Regions from separate parts of the Streptomyces sp. NBC_01341 genome, predicted to be linked through region 2. Evidence: riboswitches for the same ligand, from Rfam matches in the RefSeq annotation. Region 2 holds a riboswitch; the other holds the start of a gene.
The links. Region 2 has a riboswitch for S-adenosylmethionine ahead of thrC (threonine synthase). Riboswitches for the same ligand answer to the same signal wherever they lie in the genome.
Positions count from the first base shown of each region.

Region 1 (8,301 bases), 2.1 Mb from region 2:
TGGGCGTGGGCTCCGCCGCCGTCGACTTCCAAGTCGCCACCGGACGCATGCCGGCCCAGCAGCCGGGCGCCCAGGTGCCGAAGAAGCCGGTCATCTACAACCAGGCCGAGATCGACCAGCTCGCGGCGTACATCTCGTCGCTGGGCGCCGGTCCGATCACGCCCACCAAGAGCCAGGTCGACCCCTCGGGCGCCGACGTGGCCAAGGGCGGGGACCTGTTCCGCACGAACTGCGCGCAGTGTCACAACTTCACCGGTGAGGGCGGCGCGCTGACACACGGCAAGTACGCCCCCAGCCTGGAAGGCGTGAGCCCGAAGCACATCTACGAGGCCATGCAGACCGGCCCGCAGAGCATGCCCTCCTTCCCGGACAGCACCATGCCGGAGCAGGAGAAGAAAGACATCATCGCGTACATCAAGACCGTGAACGGTGGCGACTCCGCGAGCCCCGGTGGACTCTCGCTCGGTGGCCTCGGTCCCGTGAGTGAGGGTCTCTTCGGCTGGATCTTCGGACTGGGCGGTTTGGTCGCCATCGCCGTCTGGGTCGCGGCCCACACCGCTAAGGCCAAGAAGTCATGAGTAGCCAAGAGATTTCAGAAGAGGGCCTGCCCGCAGGGCAGGACACCGCGCACGGCGCGGTCGCGGTCGCGGACGACCCGTTCGCCGACCCCGGGCTGCCGGCACACCGGCCGCGCATCCAGGACCTCGACGAACGTGCCGCGAAGCGCTCCGAGCGAGCCGTCGCGTTCATGTTCACGCTGTCGATGCTGGCGACGGTCGGCTTCATCGCCAGCTACGTCATCTTCCCGGTCGACAAGATCGTGTTCATCTGGCCCTTCGGCCACGTGAGCGTGCTCAACTTCTCGCTGGGGCTGACGCTCGGCCTGGCGCTGTTCCTCATCGGCGCGGGCGCCGTCCACTGGGCGCGCACCCTGATGTCCGATGTCGAGGTCGCCGACGACCGGCACGCCATCGAGGCCACGCCCGAGGTCAAGGCCAAGGTCATGGCCGACTTCGCGGCCGGTGCCGAGGAGTCGGCGCTCGGACGGCGCAAGCTGATCCGCAACACCATGTTCGGCGCGCTGGCCCTGGTGCCGCTCTCCGGTGTGGTGCTGCTGCGCGACCTCGGTCCGCTGCCGGAGAAGAAGCTCCGCAACACCCTGTGGGCCAAGGGCAAGCTGCTCGTGAACATGAACACGATGGAGCCGCTGCGCCCCGAGGACGTCGTCGTCGGTTCGCTCACCTTCGCCATGCCCGAGGGCCTGGAGGAGGACGCGCACGACTTCCAGACACAGATCGCCAAGTCCGCCCTGATGATCATCCGCATCGAGCCGGACAACATCAAGGACAAGCGCGAGCGCGAGTGGGCCCACGAGGGAATCGTGGCCTTCTCCAAGATCTGCACCCACGTCGGTTGCCCGATCAGCCTGTACGAGCAGCAGACGCATCACGTGCTCTGCCCGTGCCACCAGTCCACCTTCGACCTCTCCGACGGCGCCCGCGTCATCTTCGGTCCGGCCGGTCACGCCCTTCCGCAGCTGCGGATCGGTGTGAACAGCGAGGGCAACCTCGAAGCCCTCGGTGACTTCGAAGAGCCCGTCGGTCCTGCCTTCTGGGAGCGCGGATGAGTACTGCGACGGAAACACAGCGCAAGGCGCCCGCCGGTGAGCGGGTCGCCGACTGGGCGGACGGCCGGCTCGGGATCTACGGCCTGGCCAAGGCCAACATGCGCAAGATCTTCCCGGACCACTGGTCCTTCATGCTCGGTGAGATCTGCCTCTACAGCTTCCTCATCATCATCCTCACGGGTGTGTACCTGACGCTGTTCTTCCACCCGAGCATGAACGAGGTCGTGTACCACGGCTCGTACGAGCCGATGCAGGGCATCCGGATGTCCGAGGCCTACGCCTCGACGCTGGACATCAGCTTCGACGTCCGCGGCGGCCTGCTGGTCCGGCAGATCCACCACTGGGCAGCGGTGATCTTCCTCGCCGGCATGTTCGTGCACATGTTCCGGGTGTTCTTCACCGGCGCGTACCGCAAGCCGCGCGAGATCAACTGGCTGTTCGGCTTCCTGCTGTTCGTCCTCGGCATGTTCACCGGGTTCACCGGTTACTCGCTCCCGGACGACCTGCTCTCCGGTACGGGTGTGCGCTTCACGCAGGGCGCGATCCTGTCGATGCCGATCGTCGGTACGTACATCTCGATGTTCCTGTTCGGCGGGGAGTTCCCCGGTACCGACATCATCGCGAGGTTCTACTCGATCCACATCCTGCTGCTGCCCGGCATCATGCTCGGGCTCGTGGTCGGCCACCTCATCCTGGTGTTCTTCCACAAGCACACCCAGTTCGCCGGCCCCGGCCGGACGAACAAGAACGTCGTCGGCATGCCCCTGCTGCCGGTGTACATGGCCAAGGCCGGAGGCTTCTTCTTCCTGGTCTTCGGTTTCATCGCGATCCTCTCGGCCATCGCCTCGATCAACCCGATCTGGGCACTCGGCCCTTACCGTCCCGACCAGGTGTCCACGGGCGCCCAGCCGGACTGGTACATGGGATTCGCCGAAGGCTTCGTCCGTGTGATGCCCGGCTGGGAGATCAACCTCTGGGGCCACACCCTGGTCCTGGGCGTGCTCATCCCGCTGGTCCTCTTCGGTCTGGTCCTCGGGGCGCTGGCGCTCTACCCGTTCATCGAGTCGTGGATCACCGGGGACAAGCGCGAGCACCACATCCTGGACAAGCCGCGCAACACCCCGGTCCGCACCGGTCTCGGTGTCGCCTGGGTGACGATCTACTTCGTCATGCTGATCGGCGGCGGCAACGACATCTGGGCGACGCACTTCCACCTGTCGCTCAACGCGATCAGCTGGTTCGTCCGGATCGCGTTCTTCGTCGGCCCGGTCGTGGCGTTCGTCGTCACGAAGCGGATCTGCCTCGGTCTCCAGCGACGCGACAAGGAGAAGGTGCTGCACGGGCGCGAGTCCGGCACCATCAAGCGCCTGCCGCACGGTGAGTTCGTCGAGATCCACGAGCCGCTCAGTCCCGCGCAGCTGCACACGCTCACCGCGCACGAGCAGTACAAGCCGGTCGAGATCGGCCCGACGGTCGACGAGAACGGTGTCGAGCGCAAGCCCTCCGTGCTGCAGAGGATGCGGGCGAACCTCAGCAAGAGCTACTTCGGCGAGGACAGCCAGATCGCCAAGCCCACTGCCGAGGAGTACAAGGAGATCACGAGCGGCCACGGCCACCACTGATCACCTCAGCTGAACGCCACAGCGAGAGCCCCGTCCATCCGATGGACGGGGCTCTTCGCTGCCTCCGGGCTGGATAGGGTGGGAGACATCCTTGTACCGGCTGTGGACTCCCAGGAGCGGACCATGAACGTGGCGACCCAGGACGGCGGCGACGGCATGGCGGCCCGCACCTGGCCCGGCGTGCTGACCCCGCTTCTGCGGGGCGAGGACCTCGGCGCCGACGACACGGCGTGGGCCATGAACCGCATCATGAGCGGTGAGGCCACGGACGTGCAGATCGCCGGGTTCGCGGTCGCGCTGCGGGCCAAGGGCGAGACCGTCGACGAGGTCACCGGACTGGTCCGCGCCATGTACGAGCACGCCCACACCATCGAGGTGCCCGGCCGCACGGTCGACATCGTGGGGACCGGCGGCGACATGGCCAAGACGGTCAACATCTCCACCATGTCCGCGATCGTCGTCGCGGGGACGGGGGCCAAGGTCGTCAAGCACGGCAACCGGGCCTCCTCGTCGGCGAGCGGGGCCTCCGACGTGCTGGAGAAGCTCGGCGTCAACCTCGAACTCACCCCGCAGCGGGTCGTCTCCGTCGCGGAGGAGGCCGGCATCACCTTCTGCTTCGCCGTGAAGTTCCACCCCGCCCTGCGGCACGCGGCCAGGGCCCGCAAGGAGCTGGGGACCCAGACCACCTTCAACATCCTGGGCCCCCTCACGAACCCGGCCCGGGTGCGCTCCCAGGCCATCGGGGTCGCCGACCCGAAGATGGCGCCCATCGTGGCGGGTGTGCTGGCGGACCGGGGGAACTCCGCGCTCGTCTTCCGGGGCGACGACGGACTGGACGAGCTGACGACCACGGCGACCTCCAGGGTCTGGACCGTGCGCGACGGCACGGTCCGTGAGGAGCCCTTCGACCCACGCGACGTGGGTCTCGAACTCGTCCCCGTCGAGGCGCTGCGGGGCGCCGACGCGTCGTACAACGCCGATGTCGCCCGCCGGCTCCTCGACGGGGAGACCGGGCCCGTGCGTGAGGCCGTGCTCCTCAACTCCGCAGCCGCGCTGGTGGCGTTGGACCCGGGTGAGGGGACGCTCAACGAGCAGTTGGCGGCCGGGATCGCGCGGGCCGCGGAGTCCATCGACTCGGGCGGGGCCAAGCGCGCGCTGGAGCGCTGGGTGACCGCCAGCAACGCCTGAGAGCCTGTCGGGCACACGGTACGGTGTGAGCGGGGCGCAGTCCGGATCGCGGACTGCGCCCTTGCGCGTCGCCAGAGGTATGGCAAGATGCTGCGCAGGTCATGAGTGACAGCGACTACGGCCCCGGCCCGCTGTCCGGCAACCCTCCGTCCGTGGCGGGGTGCCCCGGGTGAAGACCAGGCCGCAGTCAGCGAGGTCTGCGGCAAGCGCGGACCCCTCGGCATCGCTGGATGCCACCCCTTGGGGTCCTGGTCCCAGGGAGCCTTCTGTGAGCAAGCGAATGCGATAGGGCGCGAAGCCCTCCTCCGCACACCCCTTTTCTCCTTCCTCTCCGCGCTGCCGCGTACCGCCGGCGCGAGATTTCGCCTGCCTCTCACGGGAGTTCGTCATGTCTGTCCCCACCGCTGCCGCCGACCAGACCATTTGTGCCCCGCTGCCTGTTCTGGGTGCCGATGTCACCGTTCCGCTCGTCACCGGTGGAGACGTCACGTACGCCGCCCTCGACTACGCCGCCAGCGCCCCGGCCCTCCAGCGGGTGTGGGACGACGTGGCCGCCTACGCTCCGTACTACGGAAGCGTCCACCGCGGTGCCGGATACCTCTCGCAGCTGTCCACCGACCTGTTCGAGACGAGCCGGACCACCGTCGCGGAGTTCCTGGGCTGCCGCGCCGACGACCAGGTGGTCTTCACCCGTTCGACGACCGACTCGCTCAACCTGCTGGCCGCCGCGCTGCCGGCCGGCTGCGAGGTGTTCGTGTTCGAGACCGAGCACCACGCCTCGCTGCTGCCCTGGCGGGACGCCCGGGTGACCTACCTCGACGCCCCGCGCACCCCGGACCAGGCCGTGGCCACGCTCGAGCGGGCCCTGGCCGGACGTGATCCCTACGGCCCGGCTCTGGTCTGCGTCACGGGCGCCTCCAACGTCACCGGCGAGCTGTGGCCGGTGAAGGAGCTGGCCGCGGCCGCCCACGCGCACGGGGCCCGGATCGTCCTCGACGCCGCCCAGCTGGCGCCCCACCACCCCGTCGACATCGCGGAACTGGACGCCGACTGGGTCGCTTTCTCGGGCCACAAGCTGTACGCCCCGTTCGGCTCCGGCGTGCTCGCCGGCCGGGCCGACTGGCTGCGGGACGCGGAACCGTACCTCGCCGGGGGCGGCGCCTCCCGCAAGGTGGCCCGGCGCACCGACGGGGGCGTGGACGTCGAGTGGCACACCACCGCGGCCCGCCACGAGGCCGGATCGCCCAACGTCATCGGCGTCTACTCCATCGCCGCCGCCTGCAAGGCCCTGACCGAGGCGGGCTTCGACCGGCTGGTCGAGCGGGAGCAGCAGCTCGTCACCCGGCTGCGGGAGGGGCTGGCCGGGGTCCCCGAGGTGAAGGTGCTCTCGCTGTTCGGCGACGCAGCCCCGAGGGTCGGCGTCATCTCCTTCGTGGTCGAGGGCTGGAACAGCTCGCACTTCGCCGCCGCGCTGTCCGCGGAGTACGGCATCGGGGTGCGCGACGGGCTGTTCTGCGCCCACCCGCTGGTGCGGACCCTGCTGGGCAGTGAGCCGCAGGACCCGGGCGAGTGCGGCGCGCCCGAGGCGGCGCCGGGGGAGAGGTCGCTCAACGCCATTCGGGTGAGTTTCGGGGCCGGGACGCCGGACGAGCACATCGAGCGGTTCCTGGGTGCGGTCCGGGAGCTCGTGACCTCGGGTGCCCGCTGGGCCTACCGCACCGAGGACGGCCGCTGCGTCCCGGACCGGGGTGCCTCCTCGCAGGTCTGAACCCGCTCCGCGAACGGCTCCGGCCGGGACGGGAGCTTCTCCTCGTCCCGGCCGGAGCCGTGCACCGCGTCTCAGGCGTCGAGGCCGATGGCGAACGCCGCCTCGAGGTCGTGCTGGGAGTAGGTCCGGAAGGCCACGTGGGTGTCGGTCGCCTCGACTCCGGGGATCTTGCTGATCCGGCCCGGGATGACGTCGGCGAGGTCGTCGTGCCTGGCGACCCGGACCATGGCGATCAGGTCGTACGTGCCGGTGACCGAGAAGACCTCGCTGACACTGTCCAGCGAGGCGATGGCCTCGGCGATCTCGGGGATCCGGTCCACGCTGGTTTTGATGAGAACGATCGCGGTGATCACGGCTGGCTTTCTCCCTCAGTGGCCGTGGCTGGTGGCTTCACTCTAGTACCACCCCGATAGCGGCCCCAGGCGTAGAGGAACCCCGCGGCGAAGCCCGCCACATGGGCCAGGTAGGCCACTCCCGGACCGCTTCCCGCGCCCTGGGCCGCGAGCCACTGGAGCACGAACCAGAAGACGAGCACGATCCACGCGGGAAAGCGCAGCGGCAGGAAGAAGAGGAACGGGAAGAGGCTGGTGACGCGCGCCCGGGGGAAGAGGTAGAGGAAGGCGCCGAGCACCGCTGAGATCGCCCCCGACGCCCCGACCAGGGTCTGATCCGAGCCCGCGTGCACGACCGCGTAGGCCACCAGCGCGAAGTAGCCGCACGCGACGTAGAAGAAGACGAACTCGGTCCGTCCCATGCGTTCCTCGGCCATGGCGCCGAACACGTAGAGGAAGAGCATGTTGCCGAGCAGGTGCAGCCAGCTGCCGTGGACGAAGAGCGCGGTCAGGGGCGTCAGTGCCGCGTGGGCGGAGCCGTCCAGCAGCTCGCTGGGGATCACGCCCCACCGCTCGAAGTACCCGGCCTGCGCGGCGAGGAGTGCGTCGCCCTCGCCGTGGGTGGGGTTGAACCCGGAGAGCGGGCTGATGAGGAACACCGCACAGCAGAGCGCCATCAGCCCGTACGTGACCGGGGCGCCGCCCGCGCCGGCCGCCGCACCGAGCTCCCGGGCCCGCTTCCGCCAGTCGCCTTCCCGCAGATCGATCACGTACAGAGCATGACGCACACGGTGAGAACGGGACAGACCGCCTCGCCGTGCCGGTGGGTATGCGCGAGGCCGTAGGGTTGCCGCAGGACATCCGCAGGACATCCGCAGTTCGACGGCGCACCGCGAGATCGAAGACCTGGGCACGCACGAGAGACTCGACGAAAGAGGACTCAACGATGACGACGGTTCCCCAGCCGACGGACGCGACCCGCTGGCGCTGCACGCTCTGCGGCAATCTCACCCGTTTCGACGTGACGCGCTCCTCGAAGGTCGTGGAGTACGTCCATCTCGACCTGGCCGGGGAGTCGAGTGTCGAGGAGCGGGAGGTGGTCAGTGAGACCATCGAGTCCGTGCGCTGCCGCTGGTGCAACGCGGTGGACCAGATCGAACTGGTCGACAGGCCGGGCGCCGACTCCTGACGGGGTCGTGCGGACCTACATATTGGGGTGATGGATGGTGGAGCAGCCGACAGGCGGCGCCGGACCGGCCGACGCGGCCGACGGCACCGCGGAGTCGCTCGACCGTCCGCTGCCCGAGGGCGTACGCCGCAGGGTGGTGGCGCTGGTCTCGGACGCCTTCGGCGGTCTGACGGTCGGCGAACTCCCCGCCCAGCTGAGGCAGTACGCCCGATTCACGCCGAGCAGGCGCGCCAAGTTCGCGGGCAACGCGATGGCGGCCGCCCTGGAGAGCGACCCGGCGTTCAGGCGGCGCATCGGCGAGCGGATCGGCCAGACCCAGACGGAGCTCGCCGACGCGCTGAAGTCCGGCGCGCCGCCCGCCGCCGCGGACCCGGTCGACGTGGCCGCCGCCGCGTACGTGCTGCGGCCGGCCGGCTGGGTCAAGCTGGTCGCGGCCGCGGGTGAGGAGGTCCAGCGGGCACACGCCGAGCGGGCCGACGAGGAGACCCGGCGCGAGCTGGAGCGGCTGCGCGAGGAACTCGACCGCGCCCGCGGCCAGACCAGGGCCGACACCGAGCGGCTGCGTACGGACCTGG
Region 1 is NZ_CP108364.1:5,423,592-5,431,892, forward strand. Features, by position in the region: gene qcrC (cytochrome bc1 complex diheme cytochrome c subunit) at 1-578, shown strand, start outside; gene qcrA (cytochrome bc1 complex Rieske iron-sulfur subunit) at 575-1,627, shown strand; gene qcrB (cytochrome bc1 complex cytochrome b subunit) at 1,624-3,249, shown strand; gene trpD (anthranilate phosphoribosyltransferase) at 3,373-4,437, shown strand; SAM riboswitch class IV at 4,535-4,652, shown strand; gene OG206_RS23845 (aminotransferase class V-fold PLP-dependent enzyme) at 4,826-6,205, shown strand; gene OG206_RS23850 (Lrp/AsnC family transcriptional regulator) at 6,277-6,558, opposite strand; gene OG206_RS23855 (rhomboid family intramembrane serine protease) at 6,555-7,307, opposite strand; gene OG206_RS23860 (hypothetical protein) at 7,484-7,726, shown strand; gene OG206_RS23865 (NYN domain-containing protein) at 7,764-8,301, shown strand, end outside.
Region 1: another riboswitch for S-adenosylmethionine. It lies ahead of OG206_RS23845 (aminotransferase class V-fold PLP-dependent enzyme); the one in region 2 lies ahead of thrC (threonine synthase).

Region 2 (8,301 bases):
ACGAACTGGCGCAGGACCTGGACCTGTCCAGCGGGGACACCGGCGCCAAGCACTCGGCCTTCTGGACGATGCTCGTGCTGTCGGCGGTCATCGCGGCCGGCGGAGTGCTCACGGACTCGACGGCCACCGTGATCGGGGCGATGATCATCGCCCCGCTGTCCACACCGATCATGGGCATCGCGCTGGGCTCGGTGCAGCGGCGCAGGACCGGATCCGCCCTGGTCGTCCTCCTCGCCGGCCTGCTGGTGATCGCGGTCGGGGCGTTGATGTCACAGGTACTCCCCGGTGACTACGACCTGCTGTCCAACAGTCAGATCGCGGGCCGTACGTCGCCCGACCTGATGGACCTGATCGCCGCCCTGGCCACCGGCCTCGCGGGTGCGGTGGCACTGGCCCGGCGCGATGTCGGCGCCGTGCTGCCCGGTGTCGCGATCGCCATCTCCCTCGTACCGCCCCTGGTGGTGGTCGGGGTGTGCCTCGGGAGTCTGGCGGGATGGCCGGCACTGGGCGCCCTGGTCCTGTTCGTGTCCAACCTCTTCGCCTTGGTGTTCGGAGGCATGGTGGTCTTCGCCACCCTCGGTCACAGCCCTCTGCGGCGCGGGGCGCCGGGGCGGCCCGCCCGCTCGGCCTACGCCGCCATGGCCGCGCTGTTCGTGGCCGTGTTCGTGCCGCTGGCCGCCAACACCGCGCTCACGCTCGTGCTCGAGGTCTGGACGGGCCGGGTCGAGGACGCCGCGAGACAGTGGCTGGCCGATGATCCCGGAGCATCCGTCACGGGCGTGGACGCGGTGTCCAGGACGCTGCACGTCCACGTGCGTGTTCCCGGCGACCTGCCACCGGTGGAGGGCCTGCTCGACCTGATCGAGGGACAGGTCCCGGACGGCGTACCGGTCGTGGTGGACGCGACACGCGGCGTACGGGTCGAGCTGCGTCGTTGAGATGCACCCCGGCGGCGCGTCCGAGCTCCCGGCGGGTGGTCCGTCGCGCAGCCGCTCCCGACGCTTCCCCGCGCGGGCGGCCCCGAGGGGGGCCGCGCGGCCGGGGGGCCCGCCCGCTACGCTCGGCCGCATGGGCAATCAGGACCACCCCCTCCCGACCCCCTCCACCCCGGCCGGCCGTGACGGTCTCGCCGCGCTGCTGGCCCGGCCCGGACGTGCCGTGATCGCGCTCGACTTCGACGGCACGCTCGCCGACATCGTCCCGGACCCCGAGCGGTCCCGCGCCCACCCTGACGTCGTCCCTGCCCTGTCGGCGCTGGCGCCGCGGGTCGCCGCCGTCGCGGTGATCACCGGGCGTCCGGCCGGCACGGCGGTGCGCCTCGGCGGCTTCGCCGGGGCGCCCGGCCTGGACCACCTCGTCGTGCTCGGGCACTACGGTGCCGAACGCTGGGACGCCGTCAGCGGCAGCGTCCACGCACCACCCCCGGACCCCGGCGTCGAGGCCGTGCGCGCGGAACTTCCCCGGGTGATCGAGGAGGCCGGGGCGGGCGACGGCACCTGGATCGAGGAGAAGGGTCGTGCGGTCGCCGTGCACACCCGCCGCGCCGCCGACCCACAGGCCTCCTTCGAGGCGCTGCGGGCGCCCCTGAACAGCCTCGCGGCCCGTCACGGCCTGATCGTCGAACCCGGCCGCCTCGTCCTGGAACTGCGCCCCGCGGGCATGGACAAGGGCGTGGCGCTGGAGGAGTTCGTACGCGAGACGGGGGCGGAGACCGTCCTCTACGCGGGCGACGACCTGGGCGACCTCGCCGCCTACGCCGCCGTGGAGAAGCTGAGGGCCCGGGGCACCCAGGGCCTGCTGGTGTGCAGCGGCTCGGGGGTGCCCGAACTCGCGGAGCGCGCCGACTTGTTGCTGCCGGGCCCGGCAGCGGTGGCCGGCCTGCTGCGATCACTGGCCGGACAGGTCGCCGAGGGCTGACTCCGCCGGCTCCGCGACGAGGGCCGGGCCGGCGGGCCCGGCCCTCCGGCGGTCAGGCCCGCAGCGCTTCCAGCTGGTCCAGGAACCACTGCTGCGGCGGCAGCGCGGTCGCCGCGGCGGCGAGGCGCTTCGAGCGCGCCGACCGCTCGCCGGACTCCATCGTCAGCGCCTCGTGCAGCGCCCGCGCCGTGGACGACACGTCGTACGGGTTGACCACGATCGCGTCCTCGCCCAGTTCCTCGTAGGCGCCCGCCTCCCGGGAGAGCACCAGCGCGCAGCCGTCGTCGGAGACGACGGGGACCTCCTTGGCGACCAGGTTCATGCCGTCGCGGATCGGGTTGACGAGGGCGACGTCGGCCAGCCGGTACGCGGCGAGTGAGCGGGCGAAGTCGTCGTCGACGTGGAGCAGGACCGGGGTCCAGCCCTCCGTGCCGAAGTCCGCGTTGATGGTGTCGGCGACCCGCTGGACCTCGGCCGTGTACTCCCGGTACACCGTGAGGTCCTGCCGGGAGGGGTAGGCGAAGGCGACGTGCACCACGCGCTCGCGCCACTCGGGGCGCTCCTCCAGCAGTGCACGGTATGCATGCAGCCCGCGGACGATGTTCTTGGAGAGCTCGGTGCGGTCCACGCGCACGATCGTGCGCCGGCCGGCGCCCACCTGCTCCCGCAGCGTCTCCATGCGCTCGTCCACGTCCGCCTCACGGGAGCGGCGGCGCAGGAAGTCCGCGTCGGCCCCGAGCCCGTGCACCCCGATCCGGGTGTGTCCGGTGCCACCGAGGATCTCCGTGCAGCAGCCGATGAAGGCGTCCGCCCAGCGCCGCGTCAGGAACGCGGCGCGGTCGGCCCCGAGGATGCCGTTGAGGAGCTGCTCGCCGATGTCGTCGGGCAGCAGGCGGAAGTAGTCGACGGGCGCCCATGGGGTGTGGGAGAAGTGCCCGATCCGCAGGTCGGGGCGCAGCTCGCGGAGCATTCCGGGGACCAGAGAGAGGTGGTAGTCCTGCACGAGGACCGCCGCGCCCTCGCCCGCCTCCTCGGCCAGGGCCTGGGCGAAGGCCCGGTTGTACGCCTCGTAGGAGGCCCACTGCCGGCGGAACTCCGCGTCGAAGACGGGCTCCACCGGCGTCTGGTAGATCATGTGGTGGACGAACCAGAGCACGGAGTTCGCGACGCCGTTGTACGCGTCCTCGTGGACCCCGGCGTCGATGTCGAGCATGCGCACGCCGGGCTCGGACACGCCCCTGCGGACCGCTTCCCGGTCGCCGTCGCTGAGAGCGGCGCACACCCACAGTTTGTCGTCGACGGCGCTGAGGCCGGAGACGAGCCCGCCGCCACCGCGCTTCGAGTCGAGCGTGCCGTCCTCCCGCTCGGCGTACGACACCGGGCCGCGGTTGGACGCGACGAGGACCTGGGCAGCGTGCTCGGAGACCATGTACCCGAACCTAGCCCGTGAGGGAAGGTGCCAAACGTGAGGGACGGCTGGAGATCCGGAGTGGAGAGCCGGTGGCCCGAAACCGCTACGCGGCGTCGCGGGACGCGTACTCCGCGATCTCCCGCATCGGCGGCCGCTCCTCCGTGTCCACCGCGTGGGTGCGCGGCACGAACCCGTCGGGTCCCCGCTCGAACTGCGTGATCTCGGGCCGTACGAGCGGGCCCCGGGACAGCCTCAGCTGTGCGGTCCGGTAGATCGCCGCCGCCATCCGGCCGAGCGCCTGACCGTCCTGGTGGCGGTGTTTGCGTACGCCGACGTCGACCTGGGCGAGCGCGTCCAGGCCCACGGTGTGCAGCGCGTCGATCAGCAGGCCCAGCTCCACTCCGTAGCCGACCGGGAAGGGGAGCCGCTCCAGCAGGGAGCGGCGCACCGCGTATTCGCCGCCCAGCGGCTGCACGAATCCGGCCAGCCGGGGCCAGTGGAGGTTGAGCAGCGGGCGGGCCACCAGCTCGGTCACGCGTCCGCCCTGGCCCGCGGCCTCGCCCAGCGGCCTGTCGTACATCGCCTTGACGAACTGCACCGAGGGGTCGGTCAGCAGGGGGCCGACGATTCCGGACACGAAGTCGGCGGAGAAGTCCCTGAGGTCGGCGTCGACGAAGCAGACGATGTCGCCGTGCGTCACCAGCAGCGACCGCCAGAGGACCTCGCCCTTGCCGGGCAGGGCGGGGATCCGGGGGAGGACGGAGTCCCGGTGCACGACCCGGGCGCCCGCCCGCCGCGCGACCTCGGCCGTGGCGTCGGTGGAACCGGAGTCGATGACCACCAGCTCGTCGACGAGCCGGACCTTCTCCATCAGCTCGCGCCGGATCTCCGCGACGATCGTGCCGACCGTCGCCTCCTCGTTCAGCGCGGGCAGGACGACGCTCACGCGCGCACCGCGCGGATCCCTCGCCCGCGCGGCCGTGAGGCGGTCGAGCGGGCGGTCGTCGGCCGACCAGGAACGCCTGGTCAGCCAGCGTTCCACCTCTTCCAGCACGGTCGATACTCCCTGTGTGTGATCCATCTCGCGGTTCGGACGACTCATCCGATCGTCCGGCCCTTCGGTTACAGTCTTGAACAACGCGGACGACCCTCGCATGTCGGGGTCGGTCCACGGACAAACGCCCGGATCGATGGTCCGGTGCCATAGCGCTCATCCAGAGGGACTGAGGGAACGGCCCGTTGAAGTCCCGGCAACCCTCCTGCCGACCGCGAGGTCACGGTGGGGAAGGTGCCAATTCCGTCTTGTGGCGAAATACGTCGCAAGGAAGATGAGGAGAAAGGGCCTCCGCCATCATGGCCGTGCAGACAGTTGCAGCCAACACCGATTCTTCCGCCGTGGATCTCGGTCCCGCCGCGGCGCTTTCCTGCCGCGAATGCGGCGAGCGTTTCGAACTCGGCCCCCTTTTCGCCTGCGCGTCCTGTTTCGGGCCGCTCGAAGTGGCGTACGACCTGCCGAGCGGCTCCCCCGAAGAGCTGAAGAAGCGCATCGCCGAGGGACCGGACAACATCTGGCGTTACGCGCCGCTGCTCCCCGTCCCCGCCGATGTCGCGGACAAGCCCAACATCAACCCCGGTTTCACGAAGCTGGTCAAGGCCGACAACCTCGCCCGCGAGCTGGGCGTGACCGGCGGCCTGTACGTCAAGGACGACTCCGGCAACCCGACGCACTCCTTCAAGGACCGTGTCGTCGCCATCGCCGTCGAGGCCGCCCGCGCCTTCGGGTTCACCACGCTCTCCTGCTCCTCCACCGGCAACCTCGCCGGTGCGGTCGGTGCCGCCGCGGCCCGCGCCGGCTTCCGCTCGTGCGTGTTCATCCCGCACGACCTGGAGCAGGGCAAGGTCGTCATGGCCGCGGTGTACGGCGGCGAACTGGTCGGCATCGAGGGCAACTACGACGACGTCAACCGCTTCTGCTCGGAGCTCATCGGCGACCCGCTCGGCGAGGGCTGGGGCTTCGTCAACGTCAACCTGCGGCCGTACTACGGCGAGGGGTCCAAGACCCTTGCGTACGAGATCTGCGAGCAGCTGGGCTGGCGGCTGCCCGACCAGCTCGTCATCCCCATCGCGTCCGGTTCGCAGCTCACGAAGATCGACAAGGGGCTCCAGGAGCTGATCAAGCTCGGCCTCGTCGAGGACAAGCCGTACAAGATCTTCGGCGCTCAGGCCGAGGGCTGCTCCCCGGTCTCCACCGCCTTCAAGGCCGGCCACGACGTGGTGAGGCCGCAGAAGCCGAAGACCATCGCGAAGTCCCTGGCGATCGGGAACCCGGCCGACGGCCCGTACGTGCTGGACATCGCCCGCCGCACCGGCGGTGCGGTGGAGGACGTCGACGACGAGCAGATCGTCGACGCCATCAAGCTGCTGGCCCGCACCGAGGGCATCTTCGCGGAGACCGCGGGCGGTGTGACGGTCGGCGTGACGAAGAAGCTGATCGAGGCCGGTCTGCTGGACCCGGCCCTGACCACCGTCGTCCTGAACACCGGGGACGGACTGAAGACGCTGGACGCGGTCGCCCCGACGACCGGCCTGTCGGCGACGATCCGGCCCAGCCTGGACGCGTTCCGCGACGCGGGCCTCGCCGCCGCCAACTGACCACCCGAGACCCGAAGGAAGGCACGACATGAGCGTCAAGGTCCGTATCCCCACCATCCTCCGCACCTACACGGGCGGTCAGGCCGAGGTCCCGGCCGAGGGCGCGATCCTCTCCGAAGTCATCGCGTCGCTGGAGCAGAACCACCCGGGCATCGGTGCCCGCGTCCTGGACGACCAGGGCAAGCTGCGCCGTTTCGTCAACGTGTACGTCAACGACGACGACGTGCGCTTCGAGGGCGGCCTGGACGCGGTGACGCCGGACGGCGCCGGCGTCTCGATCATCCCGGCCGTCGCCGGAGGCTGATCCCCGGCACGGTGCGCGGACCGGGGAGTGACGGCCCCCGGCCGTGCGTCCGGAGACTTCGCAGCGTGACCACGATGGCCCTCTCCGCAAGAGAAGCGGAGGGGGCCATTCTGCATGGTTGAGCGGGGTACAGTTGGGGAAGTCCCCGCCGCTGCCCGTGCCGCCCGCATATGAGAATGCGCCCGGCCACGACAAGAAGCAGCCAAAGTACGTGAACCTCTTGAGGCGTAAGTGGCCTTTGTCAGGCCCGACTTGCCCTGGAATCCTCCCGATCGTCCCTATCCGGGTGTTCCCGCATGCCCAGAATTCTCGTCCGATTGACCTGTTGCAGAGGGCAGTTGGGCAGATACATTCGGCCGCGGTCGACGCGTTCCGGCGCACGCCACCCTCTCCTGTCGGAGGGTGAGTTCTGACCCGGGCCCGCGAAGTGCGGTCTCGTGCAAGGGCCAGTAATAGGGGAGTTGGGCATGGCTCAGGGCACCGTCAAGTGGTTCAACGCGGAGAAGGGGTACGGCTTCATCGCGGTCGACGGTGGTGCGGATGTTTTCGTCCACTACAGCGCGATCCAGATGGACGGGTACCGCACCCTCGAAGAGGGTCAGCGAGTTGAATTCGAGATCTCGCAGGGCCAGAAGGGGCCGCAGGCGGACATGGTCAAGCTCGCCGTCGGCTGAGTTCGGCGCGGTCGGCCAACGACACCACTCACGCGCGTAGGGCCCGTTCCTCCACAGGGGGACGGGCCCTACGTGCGCCCGCGTGCGCCCCGGCCGGGGCGCGCCCCTCAGCGAGCCCCGGCCTGAGGCGCTTGCACTCGAGGGGGTCGAGTGCTAATCATTGGCGTTAGCACTCTCCAGGTGAGAGTGACAGAAACTTGGACCGGGCCGGTGAGGCCCGCAGGCTCAGCGGGGCAAGGAACCACTGAGCAGGCAGGCCGTCCGTCGCGGGCGCCTCTCGGTCCGGAGCAATCCACCCCTGTCCGGGAGGACCACTTCACATGGCCAAGATCATCGCGTTCGACGAGGAGGCACGGCGCGGTCTCGAGCGCGGGATGAACCAGCTCGCCGACGCCGTCAAGGTCACCCTCGGCCCCAAGGGCCGTAACGTCGTCCTCGAGAAGAAGTGGGGCGCGCCCACGATCACCAACGATGGTGTTTCCATCGCCAAGGAGATCGAGCTCGAGGACCCGTACGAGAAGATCGGTGCGGAGCTGGTCAAGGAGGTCGCCAAGAAGACGGACGACGTCGCCGGCGACGGTACGACCACCGCCACCGTTCTCGCTCAGGCGCTCGTCCGCGAGGGCCTGCGCAACGTCGCCGCGGGTGCGAACCCGATGGCTCTGAAGCGTGGCATCGAGAAGGCCGTCGAGGCCGTCTCCGCCGCTCTTCTGGAGCAGGCGAAGGACGTGGAGACCAAGGAGCAGATCGCTTCGACGGCCTCCATCTCCGCTGCTGACACCGAGATCGGCGCCAAGATCGCCGAGGCTATGGACAAGGTCGGCAAGGAAGGCGTCATCACCGTCGAGGAGTCCCAGACCTTCGGTCTGGAGCTCGAGCTCACCGAGGGTATGCGCTTCGACAAGGGCTACATCTCGGCGTACTTCGCCACCGACATGGAGCGTATGGAGTCGTCGTTCGACGACCCGTACATCCTGATCGTCAACTCCAAGATCAGCAACGTGAAGGACCTCCTTCCGCTGCTCGAGAAGGTCATGCAGTCGGGCAAGCCCCTGCTGATCATCGCGGAGGACGTCGAGGGCGAGGCCCTGTCGACCCTGGTCGTCAACAAGATCCGTGGCACCTTCAAGTCCGTCGCCGTCAAGGCTCCGGGCTTCGGTGACCGCCGCAAGGCCATGCTCGGCGACATCGCCATCCTCACCGGTGGCACCGTCATCTCCGAGGAGGTCGGTCTCAAGCTGGAGAACGCCGGCCTGGACCTGCTCGGCACCGCCCGCAAGGTCGTCATCACCAAGGACGAGACCACGATCGTCGACGGCGGCGGTGACAGCGACCAGGTTCAG
Region 2 is NZ_CP108364.1:3,364,792-3,373,092, reverse strand. Features, by position in the region: gene OG206_RS14710 (DUF389 domain-containing protein) at 1-938, shown strand, start outside; gene otsB (trehalose-phosphatase) at 1,069-1,917, shown strand; gene OG206_RS14700 (alpha,alpha-trehalose-phosphate synthase (UDP-forming)) at 1,970-3,346, opposite strand; gene OG206_RS14695 (glucosyl-3-phosphoglycerate synthase) at 3,432-4,382, opposite strand; SAM riboswitch class I at 4,536-4,663, shown strand; gene thrC (threonine synthase) at 4,682-5,980, shown strand; gene OG206_RS14685 (MoaD/ThiS family protein) at 6,009-6,284, shown strand; gene OG206_RS14680 (cold-shock protein) at 6,752-6,958, shown strand; gene groL (chaperonin GroEL) at 7,279-8,301, shown strand, end outside.